DNA from 2 places in the Paenibacillus odorifer genome. Region 2 is predicted to be linked to the other one. Evidence: riboswitches for the same ligand, from Rfam matches in the RefSeq annotation. Region 2 holds a riboswitch; the other holds the start of a gene.
The links. Region 2 has a riboswitch for cyclic di-AMP ahead of PODO_RS10630 (KamA family radical SAM protein). Riboswitches for the same ligand answer to the same signal wherever they lie in the genome.

Region 1: another riboswitch for cyclic di-AMP. It lies ahead of PODO_RS00540 (C40 family peptidase); the one in region 2 lies ahead of PODO_RS10630 (KamA family radical SAM protein).

Annotation. Positions count from the first base shown of each region.
Region 1 is NZ_CP009428.1:112,380-116,963, forward strand. It holds gene PODO_RS00525 (c-type cytochrome) at 1-229, opposite strand, end outside; gene PODO_RS00530 (GNAT family N-acetyltransferase) at 357-842, opposite strand; gene PODO_RS00535 (C40 family peptidase) at 1,031-1,522, opposite strand; cyclic di-AMP (ydaO/yuaA leader) riboswitch at 1,528-1,670, opposite strand; gene PODO_RS00540 (C40 family peptidase) at 2,033-2,461, opposite strand; cyclic di-AMP (ydaO/yuaA leader) riboswitch at 2,519-2,657, opposite strand; gene PODO_RS00545 (hypothetical protein) at 2,875-3,711, opposite strand; gene PODO_RS00550 (M1 family metallopeptidase) at 3,717-4,584, opposite strand, start outside.
Region 2 is NZ_CP009428.1:2,516,850-2,521,433, reverse strand. It holds gene PODO_RS10640 (ABC transporter substrate-binding protein) at 1-820, shown strand, start outside; gene PODO_RS10635 (helix-turn-helix domain-containing protein) at 960-2,627, shown strand; cyclic di-AMP (ydaO/yuaA leader) riboswitch at 2,676-2,819, shown strand; gene PODO_RS10630 (KamA family radical SAM protein) at 2,952-4,124, shown strand; gene PODO_RS10625 (helix-turn-helix transcriptional regulator) at 4,267-4,584, shown strand, end outside.

The sequences.
Region 1 (4,584 bases), 2.4 Mb from region 2:
CGCCTTCATTCTGAAGACTTGGTCCAACTCCACCTTGAAGCTGATCGCCGTGACAGGTGATACAGCTGGCTTTCACGGTTGCTTCTGCCTTTGCCGCGTCCAGTTGAACTACCGGCATCGTGGGCTTATTTTCTTCTGCTACCTCTTCTTTACCCGGAAGTGTAAACATGAGTACTACCGCAAAGGCACAGGCGGCAAAAAACAAACCGCTCATGATCCATTTCTGCATCCCAATTCGTCCCTTCTATGTAAGCTGCTCCCTACATTATAGCTTATGGTGAAGCGTTATCATAGGGTTTGTGACAAAAAAATGAACGAGAATACAATCATTCTTATGAAATATCTGGTATTTAATATCATTTGTCATAGACCATGCAATAAAAAGGTTTGTCTCCTGTAGGTGTGCGGCGTTCATACGTATCTGTAATCGTAAATCCACATTTTTGATAAGTTCGAATGGCGCGTTGGTTCCAGGTCAGGACTTCCAGATCTATCTCACGATCAGGATAACGATTCAAGGCTGTCTGGACGATGGCATCTACGAATAGTTTGCCTAAACCATGGCCGCATAGATCGGGGCGCATCCCAACTCCTAAACGGACGACTCCTTCCATCGGGAACAACTGTGCGAATCCGCACAAAACCTCATTTTCATTTAATATGGAGATATATTGTTCCTCCCGGAGCTGCGGATCACCAAACTCGATGCCAAGAGCCTGCATCTGCTCCCACGGCATCCAGCCATAAATATTATATGGGGGCGTATAGCTCCACTTACAAATAGCTTCTCCGTGAATTGCCTCCATAGGAACAACATGAAAAGTTACCGAGGGATTTATCATAAGGTCAACGATCTCCTTTCACGAGGACATTGCTATATTATTAATTATATACAAAATGGGGGAGGTTCGACTCAGAAACTTTATATGAGGGGAATGTTTTACAAATTATGAGAGGGGTAAATAAGTAATAAGACAAAAAAACAAGCTCTCCTCCAAGAGTACCTTGGAAAAGAGCCTATGTACGTTATTTATTGCACATCATCATTGTCTTCCGATTCAGCAGCAACCGATTGGTAAGCGTCTGTGCTCATAATGCGCTTGGCACCAACGTAGCGTTTCACGTAGTAGCTATCACTCAGAGAGCTAATCGTAACACCGCGTGAGGTAGAAGCGTGTGCGAACTTACCTTCACCGACATAAATGCCGACATGGGAGACACCTTTGCCACTTGTATTGAAGAATACAAGATCTCCGGCTCTTATATCATCACGGGAGATTGCTGTGCCCATTTGATATTGGGAACCTGATTGGTGTGGAAGGTTAATGCCAATCTTATCAAACACATACATTGTAAATCCGGAGCAATCAAATCCGTTAGTGGATATACCGCCGGATACGTATTTAGTACCGATGGCCTTGTCAATCACTTTATCCATTTTGGAATCTGCGAAAGCGCTTCCTGCTCCGATGGTGAGGATGATGGAAAAGCTTAGTACTGCTGCTGCTAACTTCTTCTTCAAAAGTGTATACCCCTTCCAAATGCCTACGAGGTTAGCTTAAGGGTTCGGTTGAAGGTCCCCTATGACCTCTCTATATAATGGAGGTCAATTCACCCAAAGTTGGTTCCCCCGTTTTCCTAATAGTTAGGAAACTCGGCTCATACTGTTGATTAGGATTAGCTTGTAATCAATACATGACAAAACCTTTGTAAATAACAACTTAATGATTACAAAAATGTTACTAAAATCTCACTGCGCTAATTGTAACAAACAGAAAGCCGCTTGGCAATCGTTTTTAACATATTAATGCAGAAAAATTGGCATTTTTACGGTAGAAAGGCATATGTAAGCGTTAATAATGACCTAATTTTTAATATAATTGCAATTTTTATCAAATAAACGTGTTTCAATTGGGCTCTAATAGTGTAAAAATATATTATGGAATAAAGAAAAACCCGAATTTGATTACGGGCATAATCAGATTCAGGTTCATATAGTTGTAATTGTGAGGTTATAGTTGTGAGGAAGGTTTCAATCGAAGGCTACAGCTTGATAAGCTGAAGTACTCATTACTCTTTTAGCGCCAACATAACGATTGGCCCAGTAGGCCTGACTGAGTGAAGTGATGGTCACTCCACGCGAAGAGGACGATTGTGCGAATTTTCCGTTTCCAACATAAATGCCGACATGGGATACTCCATTGCCAAGTGTGTTAAAGAACACTAGATCACCAGAACGCAGATTGCTTTTGGATACAGCAGTTCCAACGCTATATTGAGCTTTTGATGTACGAGGTAAAGTAAGACCCACATTCTTGAATACATACTTTGTAAATCCAGAGCAATCAAATCCGGCAGTGCTTGTACCTCCGGTTTTATAGGCAACTCCAATAGTCTTTGAGATTACAGAGTCCATTTTAGAGTCGGCAAAGGCGCTTCCTCCACCAATAGATAATGCCATTACAAGTCCTAGCGCCGCAGCGACGCATTTTTTTCTTAAATTATGTCTTTTCAAAAGATGTACTCCTTCCAAGGCCTGCGAGGTTAGCTTAAGGGTTCGGTAGAAGATTCCCTATGATCCCTGTAAAGCGAGATCAATTCACCCAAAATATGGTTCCCCCACTTCCCGGTGCAAAGGAATTAGGCGTGTTAAGCACCAGAGAATGACGTTTCGACAGTTACACTTACGATAAATACATTTAGTTATGTAGGAATCGTTTCAATTGATTACAAAATTGTTACTAATAGCACAGGACTTATTGTAACAGAGCTTTTACGATTTTGCAAATACTCTTAAGTTATCCGTATTGAGAAAAAGTCCCAGCTCCTAAATACAGGAATTGGGACCTTTTTATTATGTCAAATAAGGTTGATTTATTGTGGAAATGCTTTGCTACGCCATAGATGATATTGTGCAGAGATTCCCCACATTTTTAAGAGCGTAGAAGGTAGTGGTGAGATTTGCCGTATTATAAGTGCCGGTAGGCCGGGACAGAACAGACCCGTCAGTCCGCACACTAGCAGTAAGAGCAAGCCTCCCGCACCAAGTACAATGGAAACACCTATAGCAGGAATCAGTGACCGCAAGCAGATGAACAGTGAGGAGAACATTCCTGTACCGCCGGTGTAACCAAACTGCATATATAGAAGAAACAGGCGCACGATAAAAATATATATAAGCCATGCCAATACGTATGGTACTAAATGAAGTAACAAAGCGTAGTTAAACAAAGAGGATAAGAACAGCCCGTACATTTTTGGAGCAAGCCAGTAAAGCGGCAGCAGGGTCAGCACCCATTCGATTAGGCTAAAGACTAAGACAGGTAGTCCATAGATCTTCATGCCAGGGAAAAAGAACAGTCCACGCTCGCCCTTTCGCTCCTGGTGGAGCTCATGCAGCAATCCTGCCCTTATGAAAGGGGAAAGCAGAAGTCGCAAGACAACAAGCGCCAGAAGCATCCATAACCAAGTGCGTATCGCAGGGTCCGTATTCAAGCTGAACTGTCCCTCGATATAATATAACAGTCTGCCCATACCGCTGCCTCCGGCGTCTTTATCCGGATAGCGCAGTAGAATCGGAATAATAGCAGATCGGATGAAACCATACATAAAGTAGCCCCAGAGCAGTCGGTAGATGAAGAGCAGAATTAAAATATAAAATTGCTCCTTCATGCTTTGCCAGCCGCGGGTTATCGATGTTCTCACAATCATTCACCTCACCAGACAAGAGTTCCGAGCACGGTTTCAAGTAGTTTAGTTACACTTAATGTCCAGCGAGAGAGCGTCTTGGGCTCTATTTCCGCCAGCCTAAAGTTGTTTAGATGTTTGCTCTCCAATAAGATGGAATGTTCAGGGTCAATCTCAGCAGAGAGAAGAGGCTTATCGCTTAACAATTGCAACGTAGTCTCTGCTCCTTCACCGTTCCAGACCCGCTGCACCGAAGAGCTGTCGGCGAATGTGAATTTCACGGGAACATCAACGTAATGGCTCCCTTTGTTTGAAATCTTCACTAATGATTCGTAGCTTGGAGCATCGCCGCTGTTATTTTTTTTAAAAGTAATCGTATCTACTGAGAAGTCAGGCGCTCCATCACCATAAATGTAATCATCGAAATAGGTCTGCCATGATTTTTTGGTTACCTTCTCAACGACTTTCTGAAAATCTGACGTAGCAGGATGCTCGAAACGGAACTTACGAGCGTAGGAGGACATGATGTTGTTCATTGCTTTGGTACCTACCTGGCGTTCGATATCTTTAAGTACAAGCTTGCCGCGGATATAAACATTTCGGCTATAGGAATCCGCCCCTGCATATTTCCACGTTTCCAGATTTAACGGCTCAGGTATAGTTACCAGGCTGGCCTGTAAAGGCAAATTAGACTTGATACCGTATTCTTGCTCCATAAGTCTGTCTTCGGCATAGGAAGTGAAGCTTTCATCCAGCCAGGCCTCCTCGAATTCATTACTGGCTACCATACCGTAGAAGTATTGATGGCCGATTTCATGAATGACGGTTCTTTCAAGTGAGGTATCTGGAGAAGAATCCGCGGCCCCAAAGGCTGTAATAAGGGTAGGGTATTCCATT
Region 2 (4,584 bases):
TACAGATTACATAGGACATACTGTAGAGATTCCAGTGAATCCGCAGCGAATTATCTATTCTGGAGAAACTTATGGCGATTTGCTCGCACTTGGTGTGCAGGCGGTAGGTTATCCTCTTTCTATGGGGGAAGGCCAGATTTTTGAAGATCAATTGCAAGGTGTGGAGGATGTAGGCTTCCCTATCAATCTGGAAAAAACATTGGAGCTTCAACCTGACTTGATCATCTATGCGGGCACAGATGAAGCTGATTTCGAGCAGCTCTCCAAAATTGCACCAACGATAATATTTAATACCTTTGCCCCACTCCAGGAACGTATGCTGGACATTGGTGGAATTGTTGGTAAAACGACTGAAGCAGAAGCATGGCTAGCCCAGTATAAAACCGCTGAAGAGAACATGTGGAAGCAATTGAAATCCGCAGGCATGAAAGAGGGCGAAACGGCTGCGGTCTTCACTTATTATCCAGGAGACAGATTGTTTATAATGGCAGCAACCGGACTTTCACAGGTACTCTATGGGGAGAATGGCTTCAATGCAACTCCAGCTATTCAGAAGATACTTGATGAAGGTAAAGGGTTCCAGGAAGTATCCATGGAAGTCCTGAAAGAATATGCCGGAGACCGGATATTCATCTTGACTCCAGTGGCAGAAGAAGCAAAACAATCCACAGAGAATCTATTAAAGAGCCCTATCTGGAAGAGCCTTCCTGCCGTCAAGAACGGATATGTCTATACACAAGACATCATGAAGACTTCAAGTGATGCAACAACAAGAGAATGGCTGCTTGGCGAAATTCCACAGCTATTGAATATGAAATAACCTTCTGTGATGAAGAGTTTAACACAAGGCTGATAAAAAACTGCAAGAAGCATGTCAACGGCTGTTGATATGCTTCTTTTTTTTATATACAATGAATTCATTGATAATCATTCTCACCAAATGAACGGAGGCTGAACCCATGCTGCATACATCATCGTCCTGCCCCCCACTCCACTCTCTGCTATTTCAGCTAAACGAGGCCGAACTGATGATTCAAGCTGCCGATTCAAGCTCTATAACGCGTACAACCCAGGACTATACCCTTCTCATATTTACTGGAGGGAACGGACAATTGAACCTCGATGATCAAAGCGTGATACTAAGTACGGATAAATGTTATCTACTATCTCCTGGAATCTCCTATAGTACGAACAACCAGGAGCTGACGTTGTATTATTACCTCATCACCTTTACAGCAATTTATACAACCAAGCTTCCTAAACGATATTCTGGAGAGCTGCTTTCCGGCAGGCGGGAGTTAATTGTGCACCCGTTCACCAAGGTAATCCGGCTAGTCGAAGACCTGCTCATGAACAGGAATAACACCGATGATGTACAACAATTCAAGCAACAATTAAAATTCCAAGAATTGCTGCTGTTACTTTTTGAGCATAATTACCCTTCCAAACACCTGCCAAGTCCTACGGAATCCGTAGAAAAGACCATAACATTCATTCAGGAGCATTATACAGAGAGTATCACCGTGAAGCAGTTAGCTGAATTGGCGGGAATATCAATCTGGCAATATACACCGATCTTTCAGCAGCTTACGGGTAAAAAGCCGCTTGAATACCTGACGGATCTGCGTATTAATCATTCCAAACGATTCCTGCAGGAATCGACTGAACCACTGCGGGAAATCGCCAGACTGGTCGGCTTCTCGGATGAATACTATTTCAGCCGCCGCTTTCGGCAAAAAACCGGAGTTACACCCGGACAATATGCACATCAGCAAGGTCGTAAGCTTACCGTCAAGGATTGGACGGGTCATGAGGTGGAAATTCCTGAACGAGCGAAACGTATTGTCTATCATGGCGAGACACTTGGCGACCTTCTCGCGTTAGGTGTAAAGCCTATCGGTGGAGATGAAGCATTCGCCCGGAACAGCGTCTATAAACATCGGCTTAAGAAGCTCGCCAACGTCGGGTTTCCACTGGACCCGCAGTTGACCGCTTCCCTAAACCCAGATTTGATCATTTTGGCAAATAGTGATGAAAGAGCCTACAGAGCAGTTTCTGGTATCGCTCCGACACTCACCTTTGATTCATTTGCGCCTCTCGACAACCGAATGCGGACATTAGGCAGTTGGCTAGGTAAACAGCGCGAAGCCGAAGCATGGCTGGAGTCATTCACAATCAAAAACGCTGCCATGTGGCAGCAGCTTTACTCGACAACTCTCCAAGTTGGAGAAACCGCCTCTGCTTTGGTCTATGATCATGGAGATCATCTATATGCTATGGGAATGTCCGGATTCTCCACTGCGCTTTATGCCCCATGTGGTTTACAACCGACCGAAGAGATCCAAGCCATATTGGACGAAGAGTTAGGGTTCGCCGAAGTTGATCCAACACGACTGCCTGCCTACGCCGGAGATCATATCTTCATGTTCATTCCGGAACGCAAAGACTCGCGAGCTGCGATGGAACGATTACTAGACAGTTCACTTTGGAACACTCTTCCGGCAGTACGTCAGGGACATGTTTATCTGCTCGATGGAAGCAAATGGAACTCCAGTGATGCGTTAACCCGGGAGAAGCTACTAACGCTGCTGCCTAAACTACTCGGCGGAAGTAGCGCTAGCAATTGAAGGTGAATCTAGGATTCTCTTTTGACTTTTCAAAACTTCATAGGGTATACTTTATCTACGCTTAATTTCCAACTTTTACAGTTGAAAAGCGGGGGAACCAGTTAATTGGGGCGAATCATTGAGTATTAGAATGTAGGGTACCATCTTACCCGAGTCCGTCAGCTAACCTCGTCAGCAGTGGATGGGTCTGCTTTTCATGTTATTTACATAACCAGAGACCCTTGCTAAGGGTCTCTTTTTGTGCTTTTTTTGGACCCTGCTGGCAGTAGATTGGCCTTTGACACTAAGGCTCCCTCATTTCTCACACTACGAGACAAAGGAGAGATGTACGTGCAAAAGGTAAAGTACTTCACGGATATTAACAAAATAGCTATGTTGTCTGAGCTGGAAAAAGAGAATCTGAAAGAAATTACAGACAAATTTGTTTTTCGTGTAAATGACTACTATCTGTCTTTGATTAACTGGGATGATCCAGATGATCCCATCCGTAAGCTGGTTATTCCTAACGAAGGTGAACTGCTGGAGTATGGGCGCTGGGACGCCTCCGATGAGGACACGAATTATGTGGTACCTGGTTGTCAGCACAAGTATAGAACCACTGCACTACTGATTGTATCCGAGGTCTGCGGGGCTTATTGCCGCTACTGTTTCCGTAAGCGTCTGTTCCGAAATGACGTGAAAGAGGCGATGGCTGATGTCTCTCCGGGCTTGGAGTATATCGCAAAGAATCCGGAGATTAACAACGTACTTCTTACGGGCGGGGACAGTTTAATTCTCTCCACACCGAAGCTAAGATCCATTATTGAAAATCTAAGAAGCATTGAGCATGTTAAGATCATTAGACTAGGTTCCAAAATTCCCGTATTTAATCCGATGCGGATCTCTGAAGACGAAGAGCTGCTGGAGCTGATTCGTACTTACTCTACCGAAGACAAACGAATCTATGTTATGGCGCACATCAATCATCCTCGTGAAATCACACCTGAAGCCAAAAAAGCATTTAAAGCTCTCCACAACGCAGGGGCAATTGTCGTAAATCAGACTCCCATCCTCAAAGGCATCAACGATGATCCCATTATTTTAGGGGAACTACTGGACCGACTTTCATGGGCTGGCGTTACACCCTACTACTTCTTTGTGAACCGGCCCGTTGCCGGAAACCGGGATTTCGTATTACCGCTCGAGCAAGTCTATCAAATTGTAGAAGAAGCCAAAGCTAGAACCTCAGGACTTGGCAAAAGAGTACGCTTATCCATGAGCCACACCTCAGGAAAAATAGAAATTCTCGCCATTGATAACGGGAAAGCCTATCTCAAATACCATCAATCCAGAGATCAGGAATACGGAAAATTCATGATTCTAGATTGTCCAAAGGACGCCGAATGGTTCGATGACCTGCCTGGGAATGAGCAATATTGGACCCCACCTGTGAAAAAAAACGATGCTATTATTTCTGTTAATGATTTATCAGAGCCTGCGGATTTAATCTGTAAATAAATTAATCGGCTCTGTCAGACTCTGTCATAGGATATTTCTTCATCACCAACAACAAAACTCCTCCCTCCCAAAATTAGCCCGAAAAAATCTATGATATAATCACGCTGTAACACGAAATGGACTAATGGGTGGGAATGCACACATGAAATTGGAAAGATTGATTTCTATGATCTACAAGCTATTGAACCACGAAGTTTTATCTGCCTCCAAGCTGGCTGAAGAGTTTCAGGTTTCCCAGCGGACGATCTATAGGGATATCGATGTGATTTGTGCCGCTGGTATCCCGGTCGTATCATATCAGGGAACTAAAGGTGGATATGGCATTATGGACGGATATAAAATGGATAAAAGCCTGCTCCGTTCGTATGATGTCACTTCTCTGATTACTGTACTTAACAGTCTCTCTTCCGTGTTTGAAGATGAGCATACGCAAGGAACCATTGAACGGCTGCAAACGATA